3 regions of the Arthrobacter sp. HLT1-20 genome follow, and region 3 is predicted to be linked to each of the others. Evidence: riboswitches for the same ligand, from Rfam matches in the RefSeq annotation. Region 3 holds a riboswitch; each other region holds the start of a gene.
The links. Region 3 has a riboswitch for cyclic di-AMP ahead of ACX80Q_RS17750 (aggregation-promoting factor C-terminal-like domain-containing protein). Riboswitches for the same ligand answer to the same signal wherever they lie in the genome.
Positions count from the first base shown of each region.

Region 1: linked by a shared signal. The riboswitch ahead of ACX80Q_RS10285 (M23 family metallopeptidase) and the one ahead of ACX80Q_RS17750 (aggregation-promoting factor C-terminal-like domain-containing protein) in region 3 are both predicted to bind cyclic di-AMP.
Region 2: linked by a shared signal. The riboswitch ahead of ACX80Q_RS07390 (M23 family metallopeptidase) and the one ahead of ACX80Q_RS17750 (aggregation-promoting factor C-terminal-like domain-containing protein) in region 3 are both predicted to bind cyclic di-AMP.

Region 1 covers NZ_JBTNDR010000015.1:88,734-98,289, forward strand. The annotation lists gene ACX80Q_RS10240 (copper-translocating P-type ATPase) at 1-1,062, shown strand, start outside; gene ACX80Q_RS10245 (DUF6153 family protein) at 1,150-1,629, shown strand; gene ACX80Q_RS10250 (DUF305 domain-containing protein) at 1,735-2,331, shown strand; gene ACX80Q_RS10255 (F510_1955 family glycosylhydrolase) at 2,541-3,299, shown strand; gene ACX80Q_RS10260 (cytochrome c biogenesis CcdA family protein) at 3,304-4,053, shown strand; gene ACX80Q_RS10265 (multicopper oxidase family protein) at 4,080-5,606, shown strand; gene lgt (prolipoprotein diacylglyceryl transferase) at 5,617-6,531, shown strand; gene ACX80Q_RS10275 (DUF3105 domain-containing protein) at 6,528-7,163, shown strand; gene ACX80Q_RS10280 (hypothetical protein) at 7,297-7,542, opposite strand; gene ACX80Q_RS10285 (M23 family metallopeptidase) at 7,874-8,566, opposite strand; cyclic di-AMP (ydaO/yuaA leader) riboswitch at 8,710-8,883, opposite strand.
Region 2 covers NZ_JBTNDR010000009.1:107,169-116,724, forward strand. The annotation lists gene ACX80Q_RS07350 (class I SAM-dependent methyltransferase) at 1-269, opposite strand, end outside; gene ACX80Q_RS07355 (DNA repair helicase XPB) at 343-2,016, opposite strand; gene ACX80Q_RS07360 (helicase-associated domain-containing protein) at 2,016-3,842, opposite strand; gene ACX80Q_RS07365 (hypothetical protein) at 3,872-4,111, opposite strand; gene ACX80Q_RS07370 (cold-shock protein) at 4,313-4,693, shown strand; gene ACX80Q_RS07375 (DUF3027 domain-containing protein) at 4,705-5,256, shown strand; gene serC (phosphoserine transaminase) at 5,416-6,543, opposite strand; gene ACX80Q_RS07385 (metal-dependent transcriptional regulator) at 6,795-7,490, shown strand; cyclic di-AMP (ydaO/yuaA leader) riboswitch at 7,609-7,839, shown strand; gene ACX80Q_RS07390 (M23 family metallopeptidase) at 7,967-8,653, shown strand; cyclic di-AMP (ydaO/yuaA leader) riboswitch at 8,788-9,006, shown strand; gene ACX80Q_RS07395 (NlpC/P60 family protein) at 9,011-9,556, shown strand, end outside.
Region 3 covers NZ_JBTNDR010000052.1:9,357-18,912, forward strand. The annotation lists gene upp (uracil phosphoribosyltransferase) at 1-155, shown strand, start outside; gene ACX80Q_RS17750 (aggregation-promoting factor C-terminal-like domain-containing protein) at 302-1,027, opposite strand; cyclic di-AMP (ydaO/yuaA leader) riboswitch at 1,030-1,226, opposite strand; gene ACX80Q_RS17755 (MarR family winged helix-turn-helix transcriptional regulator) at 1,442-1,918, shown strand; gene ACX80Q_RS17760 (MFS transporter) at 1,919-3,184, shown strand; gene ACX80Q_RS17765 (winged helix-turn-helix domain-containing protein) at 3,806-4,648, shown strand; gene ACX80Q_RS17770 (SixA phosphatase family protein) at 4,753-5,274, shown strand; gene ACX80Q_RS17775 (YhgE/Pip family protein) at 5,286-7,322, opposite strand; gene ACX80Q_RS17780 (ABC transporter ATP-binding protein) at 7,319-8,170, opposite strand; gene ACX80Q_RS17785 (N-acetylmannosamine-6-phosphate 2-epimerase) at 8,465-9,151, opposite strand; gene ACX80Q_RS17790 (ROK family protein) at 9,177-9,556, opposite strand, start outside.

The DNA of each region.
Region 1 (9,556 bases), on a different contig from region 3:
CCCTTGGTGATCGCCATCTCCACCGAAAGGGCCGCGCGGGCAGGTGTACTGATTAAGAACCGGATGGCATTGGAGCGGATGCGTACCATCGACGTCGTCCTCTTCGACAAGACCGGCACACTCACCAAGGGCGAACCTTCTGTCATGGGCGTCGTTGCGACCGACGGAGTCACAACAGAAGAGTTACTGGCCCTCGCCGCCGCTGTTGAATCGGACAGCGAGCACCCGGTCGCCAGGGCGATCATCGCTGCCGCCAAACAAACCGGCATGCCAGCCTTGACGGCGTCGGATTTTCAGTCCCTGACCGGACGCGGCGTCCAAGCCACCGTCAACGGGATTCGTTCCGCAGTGGGTGGCCCCGCCCTGATCGCGGAACTCGGAGTATCTGAGCCCGCAGGCATCGCGGACACCACCGCAGCATGGATGGATCGTGGTGCGTCCATCCTGCACGTGATTCGGGACGGCGTCGTCATTGGTGCCGTCGCCTTGGAAGATGAAATCCGCGAAGAGTCCCGCCAAGCCATTCAAGCCCTGCAAAACCGCGGCATCAAGGTCGCCATGATCACCGGAGACGCCCGACAAGTCGCCACAGTCGTGGCTACTGAGCTGCATATCGATGAGGTGTTCGCTGAGGTTCTGCCTCAGGATAAGGATCAGAAGGTCGCCGAATTGCAGGTTCGAGGGTTGAAGGTCGCGATGGTCGGCGATGGTGTCAACGACGCCCCTGCCTTGGCCCGGGCCGAGGTTGGCATTGCCATTGGCGCTGGCACCGACGTCGCCATGGAATCCGCCGGAGTAGTCCTGGCCGGAAATGACCCACGGGCGGTGTTGTCCATGGTGGACCTTTCCCATGCCAGCTACCGCAAGATGTGGCAGAACCTGGTCTGGGCCACCGGTTACAACGTCATCTCGGTCCCCTTGGCCGCCGGTGTGTTGGCCTTTGCTGGCATCGTCCTCTCACCGGCCGCGGGTGCAGTTTTGATGTCGCTATCCACCATCGTGGTGGCACTGAACGCCCAACTGCTCCGGCGCCTCAAACTCAACCCCACCGACGTCCAATAGGACTGTTCGAAGCTCTCACCCAGCTTGGGTCAGTACAATTCACAACGACTAGCTGGATTCCAGAGGAACTACAGAAAGGATTTCACCATGGGCCTGCCAAGTAACACGCCCACGCTGGGATCCTTCCTGCGCTGGGGCGGGATGATCGCTCTTGCGTTCGCTGTCATCGGCGGGATCTTCGGGATGCATGTTATGGGCGGAGCAGCCGTTTCATCCATGGCTTCTCCCAGTATGATGAACGCCTCCACCGAAACAGTCAGTGTCAAAAGCACTCCGGTGTCGGAGCACCCAGTGTCCGAAGGACACGCAATGCTTGGCAGCGCCGCTCATGCGCCATCGACTGCGCTGACGGGCTGCGGCTGTTCCTCCACTGGATGTGAATCATCCATGGACATGCACCAGAGTTGCATTCCAAGCCTCGCCACAGCTGTGGTGAATTTGCCTCTGCCCGGAACGCTTGTGCTTCCTTCGACCGAATCTGCTTTTCTGGTGCTTGCTGGACACAAGTCCTCTGGCCGTGTTCCCGATCCGCCGTCACTGAATCAACTCTCGATCAGCAGAACGTAAACCGATGAATAGTCCCGTGTATCTCTCACGGGTCCTCATTCGTGTGCCCTTAAAGCTAGGGCAACTGCTAGATATTCGAGAAGTTTAAGTGAAGGACTGTTTGTTATGAAAAAATCATTGACCGTTTCAGCCACCATTGTTGCCGCCATGATCGCCCTGGCAGGATGCTCCACCGGAACCGACGGCGGATCCATGCCAAGCATGAACCATGGCGATTCCACGACGACACAAGCGCCGGTTACGGTGGGCGAACACAATTCCGCAGACACAATGTTTGCCCAAATGATGATCCCCCACCACACCCAGGCGGTGGAGATGAGCGACATCATGCTCGCCAAGACTGGCCTCGATGCGAAGATCACCGCATTGGCCACGGACATCAAGGCCGCCCAGGACCCGGAAATCAAAAAAATGACCACCTGGCTCACCGGCTGGACCGAGCCAACGGTCATGGCCGGCGATCACTCCATGAGCGGCATGATGTCGGCGGCCGACTTGGACAAGCTCAAGGCCGCCGAGGGGGCGGAGGCGAGCAAGCTGTTTCTGACCCAGATGATCGCCCATCATGAAGGCGCCGTGGCAATGGCCACGTCCGAGGTTACCGGCGGCAAGAACGCCAACGCGGTGACTTTGGCGAAGAGCATCGTCGCCTCACAGGAATCCGAGATCAAAGACATGAAGGACTTACTGGCGGCGCTGTAGTCCTTGACTGCTGCTGACAACTAACGGTGGCGGTTCGTGGACGTTAGAACCGCCACCACCTTCAATCTTTTCGATCAGCATGTTTTGGAGTTCTTGTGAAACCCCGCTTCTTCCTTTCGCCTGCCCGCACTACAGCGATCGTGGCAACGCTCACGCTTCTCGTGCTGGCTGGTTGTTCGACACCACCGGATCCGCAAGCTGTTGCGGCAGTGGGCAGCGATCATGTCCACGGGATCTATGTGGACCCCTCCTCGACCAAGGTCCTTCTAGCCACTCACGATGGGTTGTTCGATGCAACAGGGACAACGCGGAAAAAAATCAGTGAAAATACCATCGATCTCATGGGATTCACCTCCTCTGCCGAGCCGGGAACCTACTACGCGTCCGGTCACCCCGGGCCGGATTCCTCATTGCCGAACCCCCTCGGACTGGTGAAATCCACTGATGAGGGAAAGACCTGGCAACAGGTCTCCCGAGGCGGCCAGTCAGACTTCCACGCCCTGACCGTTAGCGGCGGCAGCTTGGTCGCTTTCGACGGGCAACTTCGCACCAGCACAGATGGAATAGCGTGGTCTACCTCGCCCGCAACGTTCTCGCCTGCCGTTTTGGCCGGAAACCCCGCCTCGACCGTCGTGTTGGCGACCACCGAAGCGGGAATTCAACGCTCAATCGACGCCGGGCAAACCTGGGAACTCGTACCCAAGGGACCCATCATTCAGTTCGCCGCGTTTGCTGACTCAGAGATGAAAGCCCCGACGGAAGCTGTCGGTGTTGCTCCGGATGGGAGCGTCTACGTCTCGAACGATTCAGGACTGACATGGACCGAGAGAGGAAAAATCACGGGCCAAGTCGAAGCCATCACTGCCCTAGCCGGCACCACAGGCAAACCCTGGATTTGGGCGGCCACTACCAATGGAGTCCAAGTTTCCACCGACGGCGGAGCAACATTCCAGCCAGCTGCATCCTAGCAACATGAGTACCGGAGAGTTTTTCGCCACGACGGTAACCTCCGGCGCCCTCCTCGTCGCCATACGACTGGCCCTGATTGCCGGTATCGTCTCGTTTCTATCCCCATGCATTCGGCCCCTCGTTCCTGGCTACCTCGGCTACGTCTCTGGTTTGACCGATCCGAACCAGGCGCGCAATCGCCGGCGTGTGGTGGCAGGGGTGGGTCTGTTTATCCTCGGATTCGGTGCCGTGTTCACCCTTTACGGGGCTGCTTTCGGGATGGTTGGCTCCTGGCTCTTCCGATGGCAGGACCCTCTCATGCGCGTCCTGGGCGTTGTCGTGATCGTCATGGGACTGGTGTTGCTGGGGAAGTTCTCTTGGTTACAACAGAGCCGCAAACTAACGCTCACTCGACGCACCGGACTTGGCGGGGCACCGTTACTGGGCATTGTGTTTGGCCTGGGCTGGACACCCTGCATGGGCCCGACACTTAGCGCCGTTCTGACCCTGAGCATCTCCTCCGGCAATGCCTGGCGCGGGGCAATACTGGCTTTCATCTACTGCCTCGGCTTGGGCATACCCTTCCTCCTAGTCGCCCTCGGCCTGGGCTGGGTTACCCAAATTCTGGGCTTCATCCGTCGCCACATCCGCATTGTCAACATCGCTGGAGCCAGCATGCTGATTGTCCTCGGCGTCTTGATGGTCACCGGAGTCTGGATGCAGTGGATCTACCAGCTGCAAAACCTCTCCGGTACCTACCTCACCGTCGTCTAGGCCCACATTCTTCAAAGGAACACCTCATGAGCCACACATTAAACCGACGCTCCTTCCTGGGGCTCTCCGTCGCGGCCACCGCAGCGGCCGCCTTGGCAGCTTGCACACCCACCCCGCCAGCAACCGGACAAACCAACCGAATCCTTCCTACCGACCCACTCATCAACGACTATGAAACTCGGCGGGATTCCACCGAAAAGACCGTCACCAAAGCCCTCACCCCCGGCCTGTTCTCCACCACCCTGGCGGGGAAGACGCTCACAACATGGGGTTATGACGGCGCCCTCATCGCACCGACCCTGCGCGGCACAGCCGGTGACCAACTCAAGGTCACCGTCACCAATAAGCTCAGCGAGCCCACCAGCATTCACTGGCACGGACTCGCCCTACGTAATGATGCCGATGGTGTCCCTGGACTCACTCAGGCCGCGATTGGCGCCAGCAAGGACTACCCCTACAGCTTCAAGCTGCCCCACCCGGGAACCTACTGGTACCACTCACACGTGGAAATGCAACGAGAACGGGCTCTCTACGGTGCCTTGATCATCGAAGACCCTCAAGAAAGTTTGAAGTACGACAAGGACTGGGTGATCATCCTGGATGACTGGCTCGACGGCGTCACCGGCACCCCAGAGGACGTCATCAAAGAGCTCTCCAAGGGTATGGCCGGTATGGGTGGCATGAACCACGGCGAAGGCGACGGCGGAATGGTGATGGGCCACATGCTCATGGGCGCCAGCAGCGACTTCCTCGGCGGTGACGCCGGGGACGTCGCCTTCCCACTCCACCTGTTCAACGGCCGTGAGCCGGAGAACCCGGAGACTTTCACGGCCACGGCGGGGGAAAGGATACGCCTACGTATCATCAATGCCGCAGGAGACACCGCCTACCGGGTTGGGGTCCCGGGCCAGAAACTGACTCTGACTCACACCGATGGATTCCCCGTCCAGCACACCGACGTGGACGCCGTCGTCCTGGGGATGGGCGAACGCATCGACGCGATCCTGACCGTCCAGGACGGCTACACCCCCGTGCTGGCCCTTGCCGAGGGGAAAGCCCAGATGACTTACGGCCTAGTTACCACCGGAAGCGGAACAGCACCCGGGAAAGAGGCTCTCCCGAAAACGCTGAGCGGCAAGGTCGTTGACGGTGGCCAGCTTACCGCTGACCCAGCTTTGAACCTTCCGTCCAAGTCACCGGATCGCACCCACGAGCTGCGCCTAAGTGGCGGAATGGCGAACTACGACTGGGGTATCAACGGCCAACGCTTTGACATGACCAAACCCTTCGAAAAGGCTTTTGACCTCAAGGTCGGGGAACGGGTGGAGGTGAAGTTCATCAACGACACCGAAATGTGGCACCCCATGCACATTCACGGTCACACCTTCCAAATCGGCGCCACCGGGGCTCGCAAGGACACAGTCATAGTCCGTCCCAAAGAGACCGTCACCGTCTATTTCGATGCCGATAATCCGGGGCAGTGGCTCTTCCACTGCCATAACGCTTATCATGCCGAACGCGGCATGATGGGCGTCTTCTCCTACCTCAAGTAAGACGGCCCCCATGAATCCAATCGCGCTCACACCCCTACTCATCCCCTCACCCACGGTCAGTGCACTGCAACTGGGGCCACTGGCCATCCGTTTCTACGCCCTGTGCATCCTGGCAGGCATTGTGATTGCCGTCTGGCTTACCGGACGACGATTAATCGCCCGCGGAGGCAAACCCGGAACAATCCTGGATATTACAATCTGGGCCGTCCCCTTCGGCATCGCCGGCGGACGGATCTACCACGTCATCACCAGCCCAGAACTGTACTTCGCGCCAGGGATGAATCCCTGGAACGCCCTGAAGATATGGGATGGCGGAATGGGCATCTGGGGTGCCGTCACACTGGGACTTCTCGGCGCCTACATTGGGTGCCGACGCAACCAAGTCTCCTTCACCGCCCTCATCGACGCCGCAGCCCCCGGGCTACTGATCGCCCAAGGCCTCGGACGTTGGGGGAACTGGTTCAACAACGAACTCTACGGCGACACGACCACAGTGCCCTGGAAACTACAGATCCACCAAATGGACTTCAGCACCGGCCGCGCCTACCTGGACAGCAACGGAGCCCCTATCATTCTGGGCTATTTTCAACCAACGTTCCTCTACGAATCCCTCTGGTGCCTAGCCGCCGCAGGATTGTTGCTCTACCTTGACAAGAAATTCCGGCTCGGGGCCGGATCCGTATTTGCCCTCTATGTCGTCTTGTACACCTCAGGTCGGTTCGTATTCGAGCTGCTGCGCTCCGACTATGCCAACACCATCTTGGGACTTCGGGTGAATACCTGGGTTTCAGGCCTGTTACTGCTCGCCGGTGCCACCGCATTCCTGTTTTGGCGAGGCAAACCTCGTTCAACCGTAGATCCCATACGCACCACCAACTCAGACGATATATCCGCGACCCCGTCTACTCCAAGGAGACAGCAATGAGTAACGCCAAGGACCGACAAGTCGAACGCAAGGCAAAAATCGATGCCGTGTTCGCCACGCACCGAGTGAAACAACGCCGACGGAACCTTTTCGTCTACGGCGGATTTGGCCTGCTGGCCGTCGCCGTCATCACCATAGTCGCATTCGTCATTACCGGGTCTATGCAGGCCCGCGAGGAGACGGCTGCGGCCGCCAAGAACCCGATCACTGGGGTCCAGACGTACCCGAACCTTACCCGTAACCACGTCCAAACCCCCGTGAGCTACCCACACGTCCCCGGTGTTGGTGGTGACCATTCAGCAACGTGGACGAACTGCGGTATCTATTCAGACCCAGTCGATGAGGAGCGGGCTGTTCACTCACTCGAACACGGGGCGGTCTGGATCAGTTACAAGCCAGACCTTTCCCAGAAAGACGTCAGTGCCTTGACTGCCCTGGTCAAGGGAAAACCCTACGTCCTCCTCAGCCCCAATCCGGACCAACAAGCGTCCATCACTGCCTCCGCGTGGGGTACTCAGCTCACCGTACCGAATGCCGATGATTCCCGACTTCCCGTGTTCGTCAAGGCCTACGCCATGGGCCCGCAGACGCCAGAACCCGGGGCTGCATGCTCTGGTGGCACTAACGGCTAAGCAACCCGCCCTAGAAAGGACAGAACAGGAATAATGGTCTCCCCGGTCATGACGCCCACAGGGGCTACCGTCGTCACCGCCTTTAGTCAGGAGCGGCCAGGTGATCATGGCCGTGGGTGTTCTGGTCGGACTCTCACACTGGATCGCACACGTCGCCGTGACCGGGGGTCCGCCCGGCATGCAGGATCTCCTCATCGGATACCCCACAGCTACCGCCCTCTTGTTTGCAGGTGCCATCGTGGCTGGACGTGCCACGCCCAAGAAGCGCTGACTTGCCACCCTTGGGCATGCAGGCGAGAACCTGGCCCATGAAGGCAACCACACTGCCCCTGATGGGTCCCGCCAGTGCGCTCAACGATTGAGGACCGCGACGTTTCACGGTCCTGATCCTAGAGTCGCCTCAGCCTTCAGTCATAGTCTGCTTGGGGCGTTGCTCCACCGATCTCCGGCTACCCATTGTTTGTTCTGTTGTTACAGGTTCTGGGTACCACGATCGTCTTGGACAGGAGATCATAGGTTCTCTCGGAGCAGCCCGTTATCCACCCGGCGTTAGCATGCAGCACGCTACTTGGATGAGCTCAATAATGATTTATCAGTGAATTCGCCCTTGCGTGCCTGGCCAATGGGAGGGGTCACGGTGGCCCGAAGGCCACCAGGACCCCCACATGTCACTTTTTACACCGGTGCCTTCCAAGAAGGAGGGGATTCGATCAGATGAACGGTGCCGGATCGACCGTTTGACCATTGACGACGACCTCGAAATGAAGGTGGCATCCGGTGGAATTACCCGTTGACCCAACCCCAGCAATCTGCGCGCCTGCACTGACTTGCTGGCCGACGCTGACGCCAATGCTGTCTAGGTGGTTATACGTGGTTTTGATCCCGCCACCATGGTCAACCACAATCCGGTTTCCGCCTCCGTACTGGCTCCAGCCAGCCTCTGTCACGGTCCCGCTCCCCGAAGCGAAGACGGCAGTGCCGCAAGCCGCCCCGAAATCGATCCCGTTGTGCAGTTCTCCACCAGCGCCGCTCAACGGATTGGTCCGATACCCGAAGGGTGAGGTGACCGTCAGTGAGGCCAACGGAGGCACCAGTCCCGAGGACGGGTTAGCAGTAGGAGCTTCTGGTGCCGGTGCGGGTGGTGTGGGTACTGTTGGGGCCTGTACCGGCACAGGGGTCTTTTCTGCAGCCGCTGGCTGCAGTCCGCCTGCGGGGGCTGTCGTTGGTGCCGGTTTGCTGACAAGAGACGGCTGAGCGAAAGACAGCACGACGTCCTTGTCCGCTGTCACTGTCGGTTGCGCTGTCGAGGTGGCGGCGCTGGCGGTCACCGCAGAGGAAAGGTGGTTGGTTTCGGCATGTGCGGCGGGAAGTGCCGTTAGGGCAATGAATCCTGCCGCTGCCACAGCTAGTGCCAGTGGCTTTCGGCCCGTGACGTGTTTGGATTTGATTTCAACTGGAGACGTCCAGTGGCGTCCAGGCAAGGTCGGGGAAGTCTTGGAGACGGTGGCACGGCGGCGGCCGTGTTGGCGGCGGGCAGGCATAGATAAGGTCCTCTCGACGCCGACGAAGTTAGCTGTCGGATTCGGGCGAGGGGTCTGCCCGGCCCGCTCAACGCATAGCCGTACAGGCTTGGATTGTTGAGCGCGCTTCACCCCAAGGCGCACTAAGGCGCCGGCGGTGGTTCCTCCGTCCCCGTCTAGAAAATGAACGGTCGTGATCCGCCGACGGGGTTTGGCGAAGCGGCCACGAACATACCCTTAAGGGGCATGTATTTATTCAAGCCTAACCAAAAAGCTTCAAAAGTTATAATTCCGTTACATTCGGATGCCGATGCCCTTCTCTCCTCAGGTCAGTACCTTTCGCAATTTGCAGACAATCCGGATCACAAGACGCCACTCCTCCAAATCGTCCCGGCAACCCCTTTCGGGACGATTTGGGGGGTCCGGCTGGCTGGAAGTCAATCGTCATGGAATGGACCTGCTGCAGCCCACCGTTGGGCTGGTAGTTCACGGCAAAATTGCCCGACTACGTGGGCCGGAAGATCGAATCTCCCGCGCCGTGCTGGCTGCAGTCTCAAGGGAAGTTCTTGGCTAAGCGACGGTCCTCAATGCCGAGATTACGGCGAACGGAGGGCCAATTCTTGGTAGTCACATTCCACGATCGTCCAAGCCAGGAACAATCGCGGAATCTAGGGGATTTTCTGTCCACTGGTCGGGAAATATGAGAGCAAATTGAACCTGAATCGGCCGAGTTGGAGCCAATTTCGTGACCAACTTTTCGTTCAAAAACGTGAGTAAAACGTGATTCGGCCCCCCGACGCACCCGGCCAAAAAAGTAAAACCGCAGGTCAGAGCCACATTTGGTGCCCCGGGCCGGACTCGAACCGGCGGCCA
Region 2 (9,556 bases), on a different contig from region 3:
ACGCTGGCGCCGAAGTGTCGGGCCAAATGGCGGGCCACCCCGCCCAATCCCGAGCCGATGTCCAGCACGTGGTTCCCGGTATGGATCCCGGCCCGTGTAGCCACCCGGGAGGTTGCCTCGGCACCGCCCACATGCCACTGGTCCATGCCCTGCAGATCGGCAATGTCAAAGTGCTCCGGGTCCTTGCCCATGGCACTGACCCGAGCCAAGATGAGTTGTTCAGCATTGGTGTGGCCGTAGTGTTCGGCCACCGAATCTTCATAGCTCATGACGCTGGTGCGCCTCCGTAGTCCAGTGCATCCACACTCCTGTGAATCCACGGTGAAGCCTGTTTTCCCGATCCTACTCCTGCAGGCCCTCCAAGGCACGGGGAACATCGTGGGCGTCCATGATCCGGTAGGCATAGCCCTGTTCGGCCAAAAAACGCTGGCGTTTGGCGGCAAAGTCGGCATCGACGGTGTCGCGGGCCACCACTGTGTAGAAGCGGGCCGTGCGGCCGTCGGCCTTGGGTCGCATGAGCCGGCCCAAGCGCTGGGCCTCTTCCTGCCGGGAACCGAAGGCGCCGGAAACCTGAATGGCCACTGAGGCCTCGGGCAGGTCGATGGAAAAGTTAGCCACCTTGGACACCACAAGCGTGGGTACACGGCCCTGGCGGAATTCCTCAAAAAGCCGCTCGCGTTCCTTGACCGGGGTGGTGCCCTTGATCAAGGGAGCGTTCAGGCGGGCCGCCAGCTCATCGAGCTGGTCAATGTACTGTCCAATGACCAGGATCTGCTCGCTGGCATGGGCTGCCACCAATGCCTGTGCCACCACCGACTTGGCCAAGGTGGTGGCACACATTCGGTACTTCTCGCCGTCGTCCGCCGTGGCATAGGCCAAACGTTCCGCCCGCGCCAGGTCCACGCGCACCTCCACGCAGTCGGCGGGCGCAATGTACCCCTGGGATTCGATTTCCTTCCAGGGCGCGTCGTAGCGTTTGGGTCCTATCAGGGCGAAAACCTCGCCCTCGCGGCCGTCCTCGCGCACCAGGGTGGCGGTCAGCCCCAGCCGGCGGCGCGCCTGCAAGTCAGCTGTCATGCGGAAAATGGGGGCAGGCAGCAGGTGCACCTCGTCATAGATCAACAGGCCCCAGTCGTTGTCATTGAGCAGCTCCAAATGCGTGAAGCTGCCGTTGCGCCGGGTGGTGAGCACCTGGTAGGTGGCAATCGTGACCGGGCGCAGCTCCTTCACGGCACCCGAATACTCGCCAATGTCCGATTCCGTCAAGGTGGTGCGCTTGAGCAGCTCGGCCTTCCACTGCCGGGCCGAAAGCGTGTTGGTGACAAGAATGAGCGTGGTGGTCCCGGAGGCGGCCATGGCGGCGGCACCCACAATGGTCTTCCCCGCGCCGCAGGGCAACACCACCACGCCCGAGCCGCCCGCCCAGAAGTTCTCCACGGCCACACGCTGGTAAGGGCGCAGGGTCCAGGGGGCTGTTCCCGTGGTCTCGCTCAGGGCGATCGGGTGGCTGGTGCCGTCCACAAAACCGGCCAGGTCCTCGGCGGGCCAGCCCGCCTTGAGTAGCAGCTGCTTGAGCTCGCCGCGGGCTGTCCCGTGAACCACCACCGTCAAAGGATCGATGCGGGCACCCAGCAGCGCGGCCACCTTTTTTGCATGGCACACCTCCGCCAGGATCAGCTCGTCGTCACTGCGGAGCACCAGGCCGTGCTGCGGATCCTGCTCCAGCCGCAGCCGCCCATACCTGGCCATGATCTCGGCAATGTCCAGCAGCAGCGCATGCGGCACCGGATAGCGCGAATAGTTCAACAGGGTGTCCACCACGTGCTCGGCGTCCAGCCCGGCGGCCCGGGCATTCCACAGCCCCAGCGGCGTGATCCGGTAGCTGTGCATGTGCTCCGGGGCGCGCTCCAGCTCTGCGAATGCGGCGATGGCGTGGCGGGCCTCGGTGGAATCCGGGTGCGCCACCTCCAGCAGGATGGTTTTGTCGCTTTGAACAATCAAGGGGCCGTCAGCCATCAACCTTGCGCCTCTCCCCGGTTGCTGTGTTCCGCTGCCGTGATCCTGTGGATGCTGAAATGCCTTTCATGTCCGGTGCCGTGGAGCCGCGCCCGCAGCAAGCCACCCTCAAGGGAGAGCGGCACCAGCAACACCCGTTCACCGTCCCCGGAACCGTTCACCGCGCTCAGCCACACACTGCTGCCGCCCGCAATGGACTGCCGCAATAGTTCCATGACGAGCGCCGGCCCGGCCTCACCAGCCTCGGCGGTGCCCCACACAGGATTGTTTCGGAGTTGGGCCAGCTGGGCGCGCATCAAAACATGTACCGCGTCGTCGGCTGGCCGGGGTGCCTCCCGTGGCGGTGATGGGGTTCTGCGGGGACCGCGCTGTGGTGTTCCTCCCGGGGGCTCTGGCGAACCCGGCGACTCTGGCGGGGCAGTTGAGGCCGGGTGCCTGGCAGTTGCGTCGATCAGGTACTCAAGGGACTGGGGCAACCCGGTGCTGCAATGCCTGCGAAGAAACCCCAGAATGTCCTCGTGGCTCCTTCCCGCAGCCACGGCGTTCCGCAGGGACTCTTCGCTGATGCGGAAGATCCCGGCGGTGCCCCTGCCTTCCGCGGTTGCCAAAAGCTTTAACTCCGCTGCGATGGTGGGCGCCAGAAAGCCCGGTGCCACCACTGTCAGGTCACCCTGAATCACAAAGTGGTCAAGGGGGGCCGGCAGGGTGGATGCCAGCGCCGTCAGTGCCGCTGGCCAATCGGCAGCGGCCGCGCACCGGCCGGGGATGCTCAGCGCCCCGGCGCCCGTGAGCCCCAGAAGTTCCAGCTCGGCCAAGATTCCCGGCACCAGTGCCGACACTGCAGGGGCCTGCCGTGGATGCCGCCAATCCAGCTGCGCCACCACGGAGGCAAGAGTGGGAGCGTACGACATGTTTGGCGATTCGGGGTTGCGGCCGGGCATGGCCAGTTCCGGGGCTGCGAGGGCGCCCAGAACCCTGCGGCGCAGGGCGGCAAGGTGGGGGAGCGCCGACGACGCGGCCAGCGGTTTTGCTGCCGGGCTGTTTGCTGCCGGCGTCCCTAGCGCACCGCTAAAGGGGAGCCTGTTGCTCCCCTGCCAGGCTTGGGCCAGCACCAACCATTGGGCCGGGCGCGCCAACAGCGGCCAGTCCGGCGCTGACGCCCGCCACTGCCTGGACGCGCGGTCGAAGGAGACCAGGTGCGCCGTGGCCGCCAGATCGAGATAAAAGCACAGCTGTGCTTCATCGAGTTCCAGCCAAGCGGCGAGCCTCCGCACAGTGCGCACGCCCGCACCCCCATCCCGCAGGGCTTGCAGGGGAGTGTGCCCCATGGACTCCACCAGCTCGGCGATGTTTCTCAACAGAGACTCGGCGGCGCTCGCCGCTGCGTTGTTGCGCAGGGCCGTGCGGACGTCGTGGACCTCAGGGTGGGGCACGGTGGCGGCCGGGTGGGCCGGCGAACCTGGGCTTTCGCCCAAGACGAGCCCCACGGAGGCGAGGGGAAGGAATTGCGGGGTTCCGGCGTCGTCCGCGGGATCGGGGGAAACGGCCGTCAATAGGGCCAGCTCATGCAGTTGCGCCAGTGCGGCCTGTGCGGCTTCCGTGCCCGCCGCGGCTGGTGAATGCAGGGCCGTCAGTGCGTGCAGCTGGGGAGCATTGAGTGCGTCCAGGGCAGTGAGGATGCTGCCGGGACCGCACAGCCGTGTTGCCAGGGCGGCGAAGGTGGCAACCGGCGGATTGATGGCATCCGGGCGCAGGGTGAAGAGCCGGAGCAGCTGCTCGTCGCTGCGGTGGGCCAGCTCGGTGGCCAAATCCGCCAGGGTGCCCATGGGTGGAAGCAGCGCGGTTTCGTGGCCGGCTAGAGGCGGCGGCGAATGGCCACGGAGCGCATCACGCTGGCGCCCATCATGAGGAACGCCGCGGGCAGGGCGATCATGGAGATCCAGTTGAAGCCGGGCCACGGGGTGCCGCCAGCCCACTTGCTGATCAGGACAACTATCAAGGCGATCAAGGCAATCACGGCCATGGCCATGGCCGCATAGTTGAACATCTGCCAGCCACGGCTCACTGTTTGCGGTGCGGAAAAGTGGGGGTTCATGAACATAACGCTAACAGCGGACAGTTGGGGCGCAAAGCCGCGGTGCCGGGGTCAACGCGGTAATGTAGGGATGCGTGTTGCTACACGTTCTGTCACTGTAGGTCCCGGCTGCCACAAAATACGGCCCGGAGTACTGCGGAAAGTCATCGCGCAGGCACAGAATGTGATTTCCACCGACAAAACTTTTTAAGGGGTAAGCAAGTGCCTATCGGCAAAGTGAAGTGGTACGACAACGAAAAAGGCTTCGGCATCATTGCTGCCGATGACGGCCGCGAGGTTTTCCTGCGCGCCAATGCGCTGCCGGCGGATGCGGGCGACATCAAGCCCGGAACGCGGATGGAATTTGGCGTAGCCGATGGCCGCAAAGGCGCCCAAGCCATGGCTGCAAAGATCTTGGACCGCAGCGCGTCCGTGGCCAAGGCCAAGCGCATGCCGGCCCGCGACCTTGCCCCGATTGTGCAGGACCTGGTGTCCTTGCTTGAGCACTCTGTAGGATCACTGACCAACGGCAAGTATCCTGATGGTGACGCGAGCAAGATTGCCGCAGCGTTGCGCAAGGTTGCCGACAACTTCGACGCATAACGGTGCCCACCATGACCGAATTTTCTGGCGAATCAGACGCCTCAGCAGTTCCGGAAGCAACGCCGCGCCCGGGTGTTCCCACCTGGCGCGTGGGTAAGCCCGACGCGTTCCTGGCCGCGGACGTGGCAACGGCGCGGGCTGCCGTGCGGAGCATTGCCAACGACGGCGACATTGGCCGGCACCTCGGTGCCCGCAGTGAAGGTGTCCGCTGCGTGACGCATCTGTTTGAATCTCAGCTGCCCGGATACGGCGGCTGGGTGTGGTTTGCCACCCTGGCGAGGGTCTCCCGAGGCAAAGCCGCCACGGTCAATGAGGTGGGGATGCTGCCCACCAACGATTCGGTCCTGGCACCGCCGTGGGTGCCCTGGTCCGAGCGGGTCCGCCCCGAGGACCAGCCGGCGCCCGACGAGGAGCATACCCCGGTTGACGACCAGCCGGAAGCGGCGGATCATACCGACGACGGCGACGCCCACTCCGACGCGGACGACAGTCACGCTGACGACGAGTCCCACGACGGGCACGACGACGACGGCGATCTCGTTATGGACGACGCGTCCAGCTAAAGGCGCAGCGCAACTAAAGGCGCAGCTGACCTGGCCAGCACGGGCACCAACGGCACCCGACAGCCAACCACTAAGGCGCGCCGATGCCCTGGGGCGGGCACAAAGAAGGCGGCTTCCACAGTGGAAGCCGCCTTCTTAGTGCCCTGGTCAGGGGTGGAGTTAGATGTTCTCGATGACGTAGTCGATGCACTTGGTCAGTGCCGTGATGTCCTCGGGATCGATGGCCACGAAGGTGGCAATGCGCAGCTGGTTGCGGCCCAGCTTGCGGTAGGGCTCGGTGTCCACAATGCCGTTGGCGCGCAGCACCTTGGCCACCGCCGCCGCGTCCACCGACTCGTCGAAGTCGATCGTGACAATGACGTTGGAGCGGTCTTCCGGGTTGACCACGTACGGGGAGGCAACGGGGGAGGACTCGGCCCAGGAGTACAAGCGGCCTGCGGAATCGGCTGTGCGTGCCGAGGCGAAGTCGATGCCGCCGTTGGCGTTGAGCCACTGGACCTGGTTGTTCAGTGTCACCAGTGTGGACAGCGCCGGGGTGTTGTACGTCTGGTTCAACAAGGAGTTGTCAATGGCCGTGGTCAGGTTCAGGAAGTCAGGAACCCAGCGGTTGGAGGCACCGATGCGGGCCGCACGCTCCAGGGCAGCCGGGGAGAACAGCGCAAGCCAGATGCCGCCGTCGGAGGCAAAGTTCTTCTGCGGGGCAAAGTAGTAAACATCGCTCTGGCGGACATCCACGGCCAAGCCACCGGCGGCGGAGGTGGCATCCACCAGCACCAGGGCGCCGTCGTCCGCGCCGGCAACGCGCTGCACGGGAGCGGCCACGCCCGTGGAGGTTTCATTCTGCGGCCACGCGTACGTGTCCACGCCGGCCTCGGCAACAGCCACGGGTCGGGTGCCGGGGGCCGAGGTGATGATGGAGGATGCGGCAAGGAACGGCGCATTGTTGGTGGCGGAAGCAAACTTGGAGCCGAACTCGCCGAAGGAAAGGTGCTGGGCCTTGTTCTCCACCAGGCCAAAGGCTGCAACGTCCCAGAACGCCGTGGAGCCGCCAACACCCAGAATGACCTCATAGTCGTCAGGGGCACCAAAGAAGTCCTTCAGGCCGCTGCGCACATCGCCTACAAGGTTCTTGACGGGCGCCTGACGGTGGGAGGTGCCCAGGAGCGTTCCGCCAGCCTCGGAGAGTGCCGCAATCTGCTCGGGGCGAACCTTGGAGGGGCCGGCGCCAAAACGGCCGTCGGCCGGGCGCAGATTGGCGGGAATGGTGAGGGGCGTGGATTCGCTCACAAGTTGCTCCAAAAAGTAAAAGATGGAAGTTGGTTTAAGCCCCAAGGGCTGCTGCCAATTCTGCCGTAGAAGTTCGCTCAGCGGAAAAATGTTGACATGTATGGAATAAAGCGTCCGCCAGTGGGGGTTCCCCGTACGTCCGGCGCGTGGCGCGCTCCCGCCCCAGGTTTCCTTCGGTAGCGCCACTCAGGCTAACGTAGAGATGAAAAGGCTTTGCCCAAAATCTCACTCAACAACAGGAGGATACTGCCGTGGCCGATCTGATTGACACGACCGAAATGTATTTGCGGACCATCCTGGAGTTGGAAGAAGAGAACATTGTGGCCCTGCGGGCGCGCATTGCCGAACGCCTGCACCACTCCGGTCCCACCGTTTCACAAACCATTGGCCGCATGGAACGTGACGGCCTGGTCATCGTGTCCGGTGACAGGCACCTGGAACTGACACCCGCCGGCCGCGACAAAGCCACCCGCGTGATGCGCAAGCACCGGCTTGCCGAAAGGCTGCTCTCCGATGTGATCGGACTGGATTGGGCGTACGTCCACGAGGAGGCCTGCCGCTGGGAACATGTGATGAGTGAGCGCGTGGAACAGCGCCTATTTGACCTCTTGGGCCGGCCCGAAGAGTCCCCCTACGGCAATCCTATTCCGGGACTTGAAGAACTTGGCGGGGAGATCTCGCCCCTGTTTGCCGCCGGACTCGTCACACTCGTGGACGCCATGACCAGCTACTCGCCGGAGCAGCAGGTAATCATTCACAGGCTGTCCGAGCGCATCCAGGTGGATCCGGAATTGCTGGTTCAGCTTGACGAAGGCGGACTGCGCCCCGGAGCGCAAATCTCCTTGGCCCAGGTGGGGGAGTACATTTCGGTCCGCGTTCCCGGGATCGAAGGCGCCTTGGAACTGCCGCCCGAGGTGGCCTCACACATCTTTGTCTCTATGAGCTGACTCACAGTTATTGATAACGAAGGTAACGGAATTATTACGTTTACCGCTCGTACCGTATAGTAATAAACAGGCGCTGTAATCAAAGCGTTACCGTTGTGCGACACCGAACCTTGCCTTCACACAACGGACAGCAAACATTCAGGCAAGGGCGGGGGAACCACTTTTGGCAGGCTTGCAGCCTGCCTTGGGGTGAAGCCCGTAATCGAAACACAGCAAACTATTTCGCTGACGTTGTCCTTTTGGACGGCGCCATGGATAGACGCGTGTCTCGAGGCTGGGCCGGATCAAAAGTTTCACTCTCTGATCCGAATCCGACAGCTAACTTCGCAGGTGCACCCATAGAGAGGTTTTTAGTGTCAGAGTTTAAGCAGCGGGGACGCCGTCGCGCGTCGTCGCCGGCAACTCATGAGCTTGTAGCTACCACCGGCAGTCGCCGCGAAGCACTTGCCGCAGAGCGTGCCAATTCATCATCGAGCGTGTCCGTAGCCGCTTTGATGCGTGCCGGCGCCGCCAGCGGCGCAGGCCAAAAAATGGGTGTCGCCATGGCCGCCACGGGTCTAGTACTGGCCGTCACCCTGCCCTCTGCCCAGGGCATTGACCAGCAGCAGCTGGAACCGGAATTTGCAGCGTCGACGCAGACTTTAGTCACTGCATCCGCGGATATTCCCATTACTTTTGCGGCCCCGGAAATTGGCAGCAAGTTGAACGCCGATGGCCAGTTGAAGGAAACGTTGAAGGTCAAAGCCTCCAACGTCACCCCTGCCGCCTCCAAGGGAACGCTGTCAGCGCCCCTGAAGGCCTTGGCACCAAGCTCCCCGTTCGGTGACCGCATCAGCCCCATTACGGGCCAGATTGACGAACACCACACCGGCCAGGACTTCGCCGTTGCGAGCGGCACCGACGTACTTGCAGCCGCCGGCGGAACCGTCACCTTCTCGGGGTGGCACACCTACGGCGGTGGCAACCGCGTAGTGGTGGACCACGGCAACGGGCTCTCAACGTCCTACAACCACATGAGCAGCAACTCGGTCAAGGTTGGCCAAAAGGTTGAGCGTGGCGACGTGGTAGGCCTCAGCGGTTCCACCGGCGCATCGACCGGCCCCCACCTGCATTTTGAAGTAATCGTCAACGACGAAACCGTCGATCCCATGGGCTGGCTTTAATCCATCCACAGGCTACGTTTGATTACGACTTAGTCACCTGACCGTGACCTGAACGTGACATTGGCAAAAATCTGTTGTAACGTCGTAATCGCGCCAACTTCGAATCAAGCTGGCGCCCATGAGTGGATTGCCTAGCTCTGCCACTGCTCATGGTCCGTTCGTATCAATCGTCTGGCAGGGGCGGGGGAACCAATAATCGGGCTTCGCATTTAGTGCAGAAGTCCTTGGGGTGAAGCCGCGAAGCGTTAAACCACGTAGAAGAAGTGATTCTAAACGTGCGCCATAACGTGGAGCGGCCGGGTGACTCCCATCCGAATCCGACAGCTTACCTCGCAGGCATTGGGAGAGGAATCCTTCTTGGCTTCAAACACTGCCCTCGGGCGCCACCGCGCCGAGGTTGTTAAGACCAGCCCGATCTCCACCCTCACGAAAGCCGTCAGCTCCAACGTCGGCGGGGTTGGTCGTCAGGCAGCTGTTATTGCAGCTGCTTCAGGACTGGTACTCACATCCGGTATCGCAGCAAACGCGGCTACTCCCACTGTGGAGCGCGCTTCTGACGGTGCAACCACGCTGAACATGAAGACGGAACTCGCGTCCGCCATCACGGCAGCTTCCACGGTGAAGATCTCCTTCGCCACCCCCGCAATCACCTCCACCCCGGCCCCTGTTGTTGAGGCGCCGGTAGTTGTAGAGGCACAGAGCAGCGACGTTGTTGCAGCACCTGTTGCAGAAGAGGCCGTGGCACCCGCCGCAGCACCGGTTGCCACGGTCACCACAACAGCACCTGCCGCAAAGCCTGTTACCAAGAGTGGAATTGGCGCAACCATCGCCAGCGCCGCCTTGGCTCAGATTGGTGTTGGCCAGGACTGCACCGCACTTGCCAGCAACTCCTTGGCTGCCGCT
Region 3 (9,556 bases):
CACCGGAAGGCCTCGCCAAGCTCGAGGCCGCCCACGGCGCCCGCGACAATGTGCGCGTGGTTCTTGCCTCCATTGACGAAGGCCTGGACGAGAATTCCTACATTGTGCCCGGACTGGGCGACGCCGGCGACCGCCTCTACGGCGTAGCGGAGTAGCGCTCAACCCCAGAAACCAAAAATGCCGCCGTTCCCGCAAAATGCCAACGATAGACCGGTGGCATTTTGCGGGAACGGCGGCATTTTTCGCAAGAGGCCCTTAAAAGTCACCGGCAGCAGCCCGTCCAGCCCCTAAAACACGTGTGTTAGTACCAGCCCACGGATTCGGAGTGGCCCCAGGCGCCACACGGTGAGCCGTAGCGGCCCTCGATGTAACCCAGGCCCCAGCGGATCTGTGTCTGGTAGTTGGTGCTCCAGTCGGGGCCTTCGCTGTTCATCTTGTCAGCGGGCAGGGACTGGGCAATGCCGTAGGCGCCGCTGGAGGCGTTCTCTGCGGACGTCAGCCACTCGGACTCGCGCTGCCAGAGCAGGGTGAGGCAGCTCATCTGGTCGGCGCCCCAGCCATGGGCGGCCATCTGGCCTGCGGCGTAGGCCTTGGCTGCTGCGGGATCGTCCACAGCAACGGCAGGCGCGGGCGTTGCGGCCACGGCCTTGACCTGTTCCGCCTCGGCTTTGACGGCGGGAGGCGTGGTGGCGGCAGCTTTCGGCGATGAGCTGACGGCAAGTCCGGGGAAGCTGATGGCGGCATCCGTGGGAACTGACACGGCAGGTGCCGGAACGGAGCGGTCCACGGCGGCGACCAGGCTGGTGTTGCCCTGCGTGGCAGCAGTGTTGTCCACGGACTGGGCCACGGATCCGGCGGCTACCAAGGCGCCCAGCACTGCCACGGCAGCCAGGCATTTGGCTGTGGCCGTGACGGGGGAGGACTTGCTGGCTGCGCGTGTTCCGCTGCTGGCTGCGGCGAGCCCAAAAATGGTTGGGCGGCGGGTGGAGTCGGCGCGACGACGGCCGCGCTGCAGTGATGCAGACATAGTTGTAGCCTCTCTACGCCTGCGAGGTGAGCTGTCGGGAACGGACTAGAGAATCCGGCCACGCAGTAATGGCAGGCAGAGTTCACTGCTTGTAAGGACTGCGTTGGCTTAACCCCAAGGGCTTCCAGGTGGAAGGCCCGCAAAGATTGGGTCCCCCGTCTCTGCCATGGGAATGGAGGGAAATGGGCGGCGGCAGAGCTCGGCGGTCCGTCCATTTGTGCCAAAAATCGTGGATGATTCAGCCGGCACAAATATGAGCCTAACTCAAACTCTGGGCTATGTCACGTTTTGGTAACAACGTTTGTAGCAAGGCGGAAGGCAAGGTGAGCAAGTCGTCATTTACTTAGCAATGCTAAGCATCTAGGGTGGGAAGCAAGAGGATACGAAACTTTTTCTTTAGGTAGCTGACCCGTGATGACCGAACCTTCCCTTAGCACTACGACGCCGGACAAGGCACCATTGGTGGCCCGCAAGCCGATCGGCGTGGCGCCCTTGGCGGCTGAATTGCGGGTGGCGGTGATGCGTACCTCCCGAAGGCTGCGGGCCGAGGCCGCCACGGGGGAGATCAGCCCCGGGCAGTATTCGGTGTTGGCGGCCGTACTCAGGGGGCCGCAGACAGTGGGTTGGTTGGCTGCTCGGGAGCAGATCCAGGCACCTTCCATGACCCGGATAGTGAACGCCTTGGCTGAGGCCGGGCTGGTGAGCCGCCAGGTGAACCCGCAGGACAAGCGCCAGGTGCTGGTGCAAATCACCGAGCAGGGAGCCGCCGCGCTGCTGCGGGCACGCTCTAAACGAACCGCGTGGCTGGCCCGGCGCGTAGCGGATCTATCCCCGGAACAGCGGGCAACGCTGCATGAGGCGGCTCTGATTTTGCAGGAGATGAGCGCCTAGATGAGTTCCATGTTCCGTTCCCTGAGAGTCTTCAACTACCGGCTCTGGGTGACCGGAGCCCTCGTGTCCAACATTGGTACCTGGATGCAGCGCGTTGCCCAAGACTGGCTGGTCCTGACAGTCCTGACCAATAATTCAGGCACTGCTGCCGGTATTACCACCGGCCTGCAGTTTTTGCCCATCGTGTTCCTGGGGCCCTACGCCGGGCTGGTGGGCGACCGCGTCAACAAAAGAAAACTGCTTCTTCTCACCCAAACTGCCATGGGAATTTGTGCGCTTTTGTTGGGAATATTGGTTGTCACGGGGACTGTACAACTGTGGCACGTTTATGTATTGGCAACCCTGCTGGGGGTGGCCAGCGCCTTCGATGCCCCGTCACGCCAGGCGTTTGTGTCCCAGGTGGTTGCCAAGGAGGATGTGCCCAACGCCGTGGCGCTTAACAGCGCATCATTCAACCTGGCCCGGCTTGCCGGCCCCGGCGTCGCCGGCCTGGTCATTGCACTGGTGGGAACCGGCCCGGCCTTCCTGATCAATGCCGCCAGCTTTGCGGCCGTGATCGTTTCGCTGTGCCGCATGCGCACCAGCGAGCTCATTCCTGCCGTGCGGGTGCCCCGGGCCAAGGGGCAGATCCGCGAGGGCTTTGTCTACATCCGGCAGCGCCCGGATTTGATGATGATCATGGTGTTGGTGTTCCTGGTGGCCACCTTTGGGATGAACTTTCAAATCACCAACGCGCTCATGGCCACAGCCGTATTCCATGTGGGTCCGGGGGAGTATGGGCTGCTGGGCTCCGTCATGGCCATTGGCACCCTTGCTGCCGCGTTGCTGGCGGCAAGGCGCAAGACCATGCGCATGCTCTACATCGTGGGAGGTGCGTTGGCCTTTGGCATGACGGTGGGCGTGGCAGCCTTCATGCCCAGCTTTGCCCTCTACGCCATTGCCCTGGTGCCGGTGGGGCTGGCATCGCTGACGTTCATGAACGCCTGCAACACCACCGTGCAGCTGACCACCGACTCCGCCATGCGCGGCCGAGTGCTGGCCGTCTACATGGTGGTGATGCAGGGTGGGACGCCCATAGGTGCGCCGCTGGTGGGGTGGATAGCCACGGAATTCGGCCCCCGCTGGTCGCTGGGCATGGGGGCCGCTGTTGCCGTTCTTGCCGGTCTGGCTGCGCTCTGGATGCTGAACAAGCGCAACAACGTCACCTTGCGGGAGCAGATTGCGGCTATCCGCCCGTTCGCCTTGGCGCGGGCACTCCACCGCTAGCTGCCAGCCACGAGGTACTCCCAGTCAACCAAGGTCCTACGTCCAGCGCTTTAGGTAAACATTTGTTTACCTAGCGTAAAAAACTGGGAACAAGCTGGGTGTCTCCGAGAACTTGTCGAGGGCATCCTAGTCGTGCAAAAGTGCGGTTTGAATATAATTATCAAAACAAGGGTTCATGCAGAATTTATGCGCGCGTTTTTTGTCAATGTGATGATTTTGTTTGTCTCAAATCGTCATTTTCCACCAAACTGAGAGCAAAGCAACAATGTAAGGTTGGTCACAAAATAGAGCACAATCTCACATGCTGGACGTTTGGGGCCTTTGTTACTTGCAAGATTGCTTTGTTACGTAGGACACTGACGTATGTGAACACCCACTCAGTGAATTCTGCAGCAGCAGCAAATGTCCGCCTCGAAGCGAGGGGACAGCTTTTGCACAGTTGTCGAATGCAGGCCTAGATCGCAATACCTGGAAGCCATTGGGGGATGTAGCAACACATGGCAAATTTCAGGCCTTGGCCCATGGGCTGGCCCTCGTAAAGAGGGCAATAAAGCTTTGGATTCTCAAAGCTGAAGGAAGCATTCGCGCCGTCCAGTACGGCCATAGACCTTAGGTAGTTCAATGTCAGTAGCATCCGGATACGTCCACATCTCTGTTCGAAACGCCGCCAAGGCGGTTGCCCGCAACACCGGCCAGGGTTCGCTGGCCCATTCTGCCCATGCGGAGCACCCCGGCTATGCAGGCGCCTACCGCCCCGACCTGGCCACTGCCACCTCCCGGCTGCGTGCTGTCCCCGCCGCCGAGGGCTTCCCCATGACGGCGCCCACCCCGGTGATTGCCGGCGGAGACAAGCTGCGCGGCGTCAGTCCGGATAATGTGGCCCGCGGATTCGTGCTCTACGTTGGCGTTGACGAGGACACTGCTGCCGCCGCCGGAACATCTCTGGCCAAGCTGGCCCAGGACATCCGCGCCTACGCCCAAACCCTTGTACCGCAGGCCCAGAGCTATGCAGCCGTGGCGATTGCGCCGTCGGACGCCGTTGGTACCGCCTTGGACGTGGTCCGCTCCACCTTCGGTGACCCCACAGTGTCCAGCCGCCAGCGCCAGGAAGCGGTCCGCGTCCCGGTTGCCGATCAGCGCCCCACCGGCGTCCTGATCGATTTGGCCCGCCGCGAAGTGCACCTCGACGGTGACACCCTGAACCTCACGTTCAAGGAATTCGAGCTGCTGAACTATCTGGTGGAAAACGGCACCCGCACCGTGGGCCGCGACGAACTCCTTGAGGGCCTCTGGAGCAACGCCGACGAGGTCCCCAACGAACGCACCATCGACGTTCACATCCGCCGCCTGCGCTCCAAGCTGGGCCGCCTGGCCAACACGGTCCGCACCGTGCGCGGCGAAGGCTACCGCTTCTACGAGCACCCCGAAGTGGTTGTTTGGGCCGCCCCCGAATACTCCATCTAGTCCCCGCGCCCTCCCCAATTCCAGCCGCTGGCGCGTCTGCAATTGGGGCCCCTCGGGCGCGGCAACCGCCGTCGTTCTGCTTTAAGTGTCACTAAACTGTGAACATGAGCGAACACCACATTAAAAAGTTGATCTTGATGCGCCATGCCAAGGCGGCTTTTCCGCTGGGTGTGGAGGACCATGACAGGCCGCTGGCCCAGCGGGGTCACACTGAGGCGCCGCTGGCCGGCAAATGGCTCGTGGAGAACTCCGTGCTCCCGGACTTCATCCTGTGTTCCTCTGCCCTGCGGACCCGGCAAACCTGCACCTGGGTATGCCAGCAATTGGCGGATAAGGCCCCTACCCCCAAGCTCGAGACAGCGCTCTACGCCGCCGGGGCCACCTCCATGCTCTCGGTCATCAACCATGTGCCGGAAACCGTGAACACGCTCATGGTGATCAGCCACATGCCCGGCATCCAATCCCTGGCCCTGCGCCTAGCCTCGCGGGATTCGGACCAGGACGCCTACATGGACCTGGCGTCCGGCTTCCCTACCAGCGCGTTCGCCGTCTTCGACTACACCGGCGACTGGGCAACCCTTGACGGCCAGGACGCCCAGCTGAACAACTTTGTGGTGCCGCGCTAGGCTATTGGGTCCTAGGCTTCGATCTCCGGCATCAATGTCTTGAGCGTCCAGGTTTTCTTTTTGTTGACGGCTGCCCAGGCAAACAGCAGGCCGAGCACCGTGTAGCCCAGCAAGCCAAGCACTATGGGTATCAATGGTGCCAAGTCAGCGCCGTAAATCAAGTGGCGCATGCCCTCAACCACATGCCCCATGGGCAGGATCTGGTGCATGATGTGCAGCGGCTCGGGCGTTGTTTGCCAGGGGAAGGTGCCACCGGAGGACACCAACTGCAGCACCAGCAGGATCAGCACCACAAACTTCCCCGGCGTGCCCAAAAGCGCAACAATTCCCTGGATCAGGGCTGTGAACGCCAGCGAGGCCAGCAGCAACAGGCCCAAGGTCAGCCACGGGTGGCTCGGCTCCAGCCCCAGCCCAAACTTCACCACCGCGTACAGCAGCAGGGCCTGCCCTGTGGCAACCGTGGCAAAGGGCAGCCAGCCGCCCACAGCAATTTTCCAGGACGGGGCGTTGGAGGCCAGGGCGCGCACAGTCAGCGGCCGCATGACCTGGACCAGCATGAACGCGCCAATCCAGAGCGCCAGGACCAGGAAGAACGGTGCCAGGCCGGACCCGTAATTTGCGGCCTTGGCCTGCGAGATGGAATCCACGCGGATGGGATCGGCAATGACCCCTGCTGCGTTGAGCCTGTCCTTGTCAGTGGGATCCGGTACGGACCCCGCACCGCCAAGCAACTGTTTGGACAGTTCGGCGGCACCGGCGGAAAGCGTGCTGGAACCGTCCTTCAAATCGCCGGCACCGTTGTTGAGCTTGGTGGCGCCGGCCGCCAGCTGGTTTGCCCCGTCCAGGGCGGTTTCCTGGCCTTCGGCTAGGGTTGCCGCACCCGTGGACAGGTCCCCGGTCCCGGCATGGGCCTGGGTGATCGCTGCGGTGAGTGTGGGCGTGGCAGCTGCCAGCTTCGCGGCACCGTCCGCCACGGCTGCGGATCCGCTGGCCAGCTTTTGGATGTCGGCAGCGTCCGCGGCCAGCGTATTCTTCAAATCGGTGACGGTGGGACTCGTGGCGGCGCCGGCCAGCGAGGAGCGGATCTCCGCCGCCTGCGCATCAGTGAGAAGCCCGTCGCTGACCAATTGCGCCAGCTTGTCATTGATGGCTGCGGTAGCGGCAGCATCCAGTTTCCCGGCGGTCCCAATGGCGCCCTGGACCTTGTCATTCAACGCAGCGTTGCCGGCCGCCACAGCGGCGGCGCCGTCGGAGAGCTTTTGGGTGTCATCTGGCAATGTTGCGGTTTGGGCCTCCAGCTGGCCCAGGCCCTTGTCTAGGGCCGCGGCACCAGCCTGGAGCTGCTTGGCGCCCGTGACAAGCTTCGACTGGCCCGCCACCAGGTCATTGGTGCCGTTCTGCAGTTCCCCCGTGCCGGTTTTCAGCGTCCCCACCCCCGTGTCTAGGGTGGTGGCCCCCGCCGCGAGCTGTTTGGCGCCGTCGGCCGCCTTCACCAGCTGGGCATGGATGGTGCCGTACCCGCTCAGCAGCGAGTTGGCCGTCTGCAGGCCCACCTGCTGCGCCACCGACGCGTGGACCTGGGTGGTCACCTTATCCACAATGGACGTCAGCAGGTAGTTGTTGGCGTCATTGGTTGTCACGCTCATCATGGCCTGGGTGGCCGAGTCAAAGTTCTCCGGGGATGCCAGATTGGCCGAGAAATCCTTCGGAATGACCAGGGCAAAGGCAAAGTCGCCGCTCTTCACGCCCTCGTTGGCCTCGGCCGGGGTGTCCACGAGCCGCCAGTCGAACTTGTGGCCCTCCACCAGATTTGCCGCCACGTCTTTTCCAACGTGCAGTTCCTTGCCGTCCTTGGTGACAGCGCCCTCGTCCTGGACCACCACGGCAGCCTTGAGCTGGTCCAGGTTCCCGTACGGATCCCAGTTGGCGTACAGGTACACGGCGCCGTAGAGCAGCGGGACCATCACCATGGCCACAATGGTGAGCTTGGGCAACAGCCCGCCGGTCATGCGCTTGAGCTCGGACATAGCCAATCGGAAGACTGTCACTGGATTTCCTCCGTGGTGTGCTTTGCTGTTTCGCGTGCGGGCGGTTCAGTTTTTGCGGCGGGGGAGGCGGCGGCTGCCTCCGCAGCTGCCTCGGCGGGCTCAGCGTCCTCTGTGGGCGCCGTGTCCTCTGCCCGGTTCGGTTCAGTCACCACGGCGGCAGGGGGCTCCGCGCCGTCGAGCAGGGGATGGTTCAGGGCATTGCCGGCAACCGCGGCAGAACCGCCCCATTCATCGGGCAGCCGCCCCACCACGCCAATCACCATAAGGGGCCTGAGCGGCGCGTCGGCGGGCGCGTCAGGGTCCAGGCCCATGGTGCCGCTGGCCGTCTGCTCCAGCAGGGGCAGCCAGGCGGCGACGTCAGCCGTGTGACGGTCGGGGGAGTCCACCACCACCACGTCAACGTCCTTGTTGGCCAGCGCCAATTCAAGTTGCAGGTGCAGCAGCCGGGCGGGTTCAAGTTCCTCCACCCACTTCTGAAGGATGTCGCGGAACCCGTGCCTGACCAGCCACTCCGTGGGGCGGGTGCGGTCGCGGAACTTCAAGGGCACCAGGGCCAGATCCTCCGAGGTCAGGGACCGCACCGTGAGGTGGTTCTCGGGGGCATTGACATCCGGGGCGTCCACAATGGCGCTGCGGCGGCGCAGCGATGCCATGGAACTCTCGTGTCCCAGGGAGACTGTGCCGGTGGAGGGCTTCATGCGGCCCGTCAAGGCCAGCGAAAGCGCCGTGCGCCGTTCCTGGCCGTCGGCCTGAATCAGGAGCACCTGGCCCCGGGGCGCCTCCACAGAGGTCGCGGGAAGCAGCGTGTGCCTGCGCCCGTCGATGTGCAACTGGTGAGCAGTGAGCATGGAGGGCGCTCCTTAGGAGGTGGGGTGAGCTGCACCAAATTATCAGTGCCGACCAATCGGTGCAAAATCTGTCCGAATTCGTTCACCAGCCACTTTTCCACATGGGCCGCTCAGGCCCTATAGCGGCCCGCCGCACCCTCAGGCAATTCCAAACAGCAGCTGATGCGGGTTGCTGGCCCCGGAACCCGCATCAGCCGCAGTTTCAGGGCCGGGAGGGCGGGGAGGGCACAGAAAAGGCGGCCTCCCCGCGCTGTAACGCGAGGAGGCCGCCCCATCCAGCACCTGCCGAAGGAATTAGTCGTTCAGTGCCGCCTTGAACCATCCGGTGATGGTTGAGGGGTGGGTGATGGCGGTGCCAACAACCACGGCAAAGGCTCCGGCGTCCATGGCTGCGCGGGCCTGGGCGGGGGAGTGGATGCGGCCTTCGGCAATCAGCGGCTTGCCCAGGTCTGCGGCGGCAATCTCAGCCAGCAGTTCCAGGTCGGGTCCGTCGGTCTTTGGCCGCTCGCCCGAGTAGCCAGCCAAGGTGGTGCCGATCAGGTCAGCTCCGGCTGCAGCTGCTGCCACGGCGTCGTCGAAGGAACCACAGTCGGCCATGACCAGGGCATTGGATTCGGCGTGGATGCCGGCAATGGTCTCGGCCAGTGTCAGGCCGTCCGGGCGGGGGCGCCGGGTTCCGTCAATGGCCACAATGTGGGCGCCGGCATTGGCACAGGCCAATGCGTGGCGCAGCGTGGGGGTGATGAAAACGCCGTCGTGGCCGTCCTTCCACAATCCGATGATGGGAACTTCCACGGCTGCACGGGTGAACTGGATGTCCGCAATGCCCTGGACGCGGATGGCGCCCGCTCCGCCAATGACGGCCGACGCCGCAACCTGGGCTGTGGTGCGCGGGTCACGCATGGGTTCGCCTGGGTAAGCCTGTGCGGAAACCACAAGTTGTCCGGCGAGGGAATCGAGGTTGGTAAGTTTCAGCGTCACGGTGACTCCTAGAAAGTAGAACTAATTATTGAGCAAAGACCAAGGATGCTGCGCCAACAATGGCGGCTGTGTTGCCCAGCGATGCACGCACCACGGGCACAGCGGCCAGCGGGGCAAGTAACTCGGCACGCAAAGCAATCTCCATGGCGGACCACCAGAGATCGCCGGCGTCGGCCAAACCACCCGAGACCACAACCACTGCCGGGTCCAGGATGTTGATCAAACCGCCCACGGCCTGCCCGGCCGCAGCGGCAGCCACGGCAATGACCTGCAGTGCCAGCTCGTCACCAACCCTAGCGGCATCAAACACTGCCCGAGTGTCGGGCAGGGCTGCGCTGCCGCCGTCGCGCAGGTACGCTGCGTGGATGGCGGGGCCGGAGGCGATGGCTTCAACGTGGCCGGAGT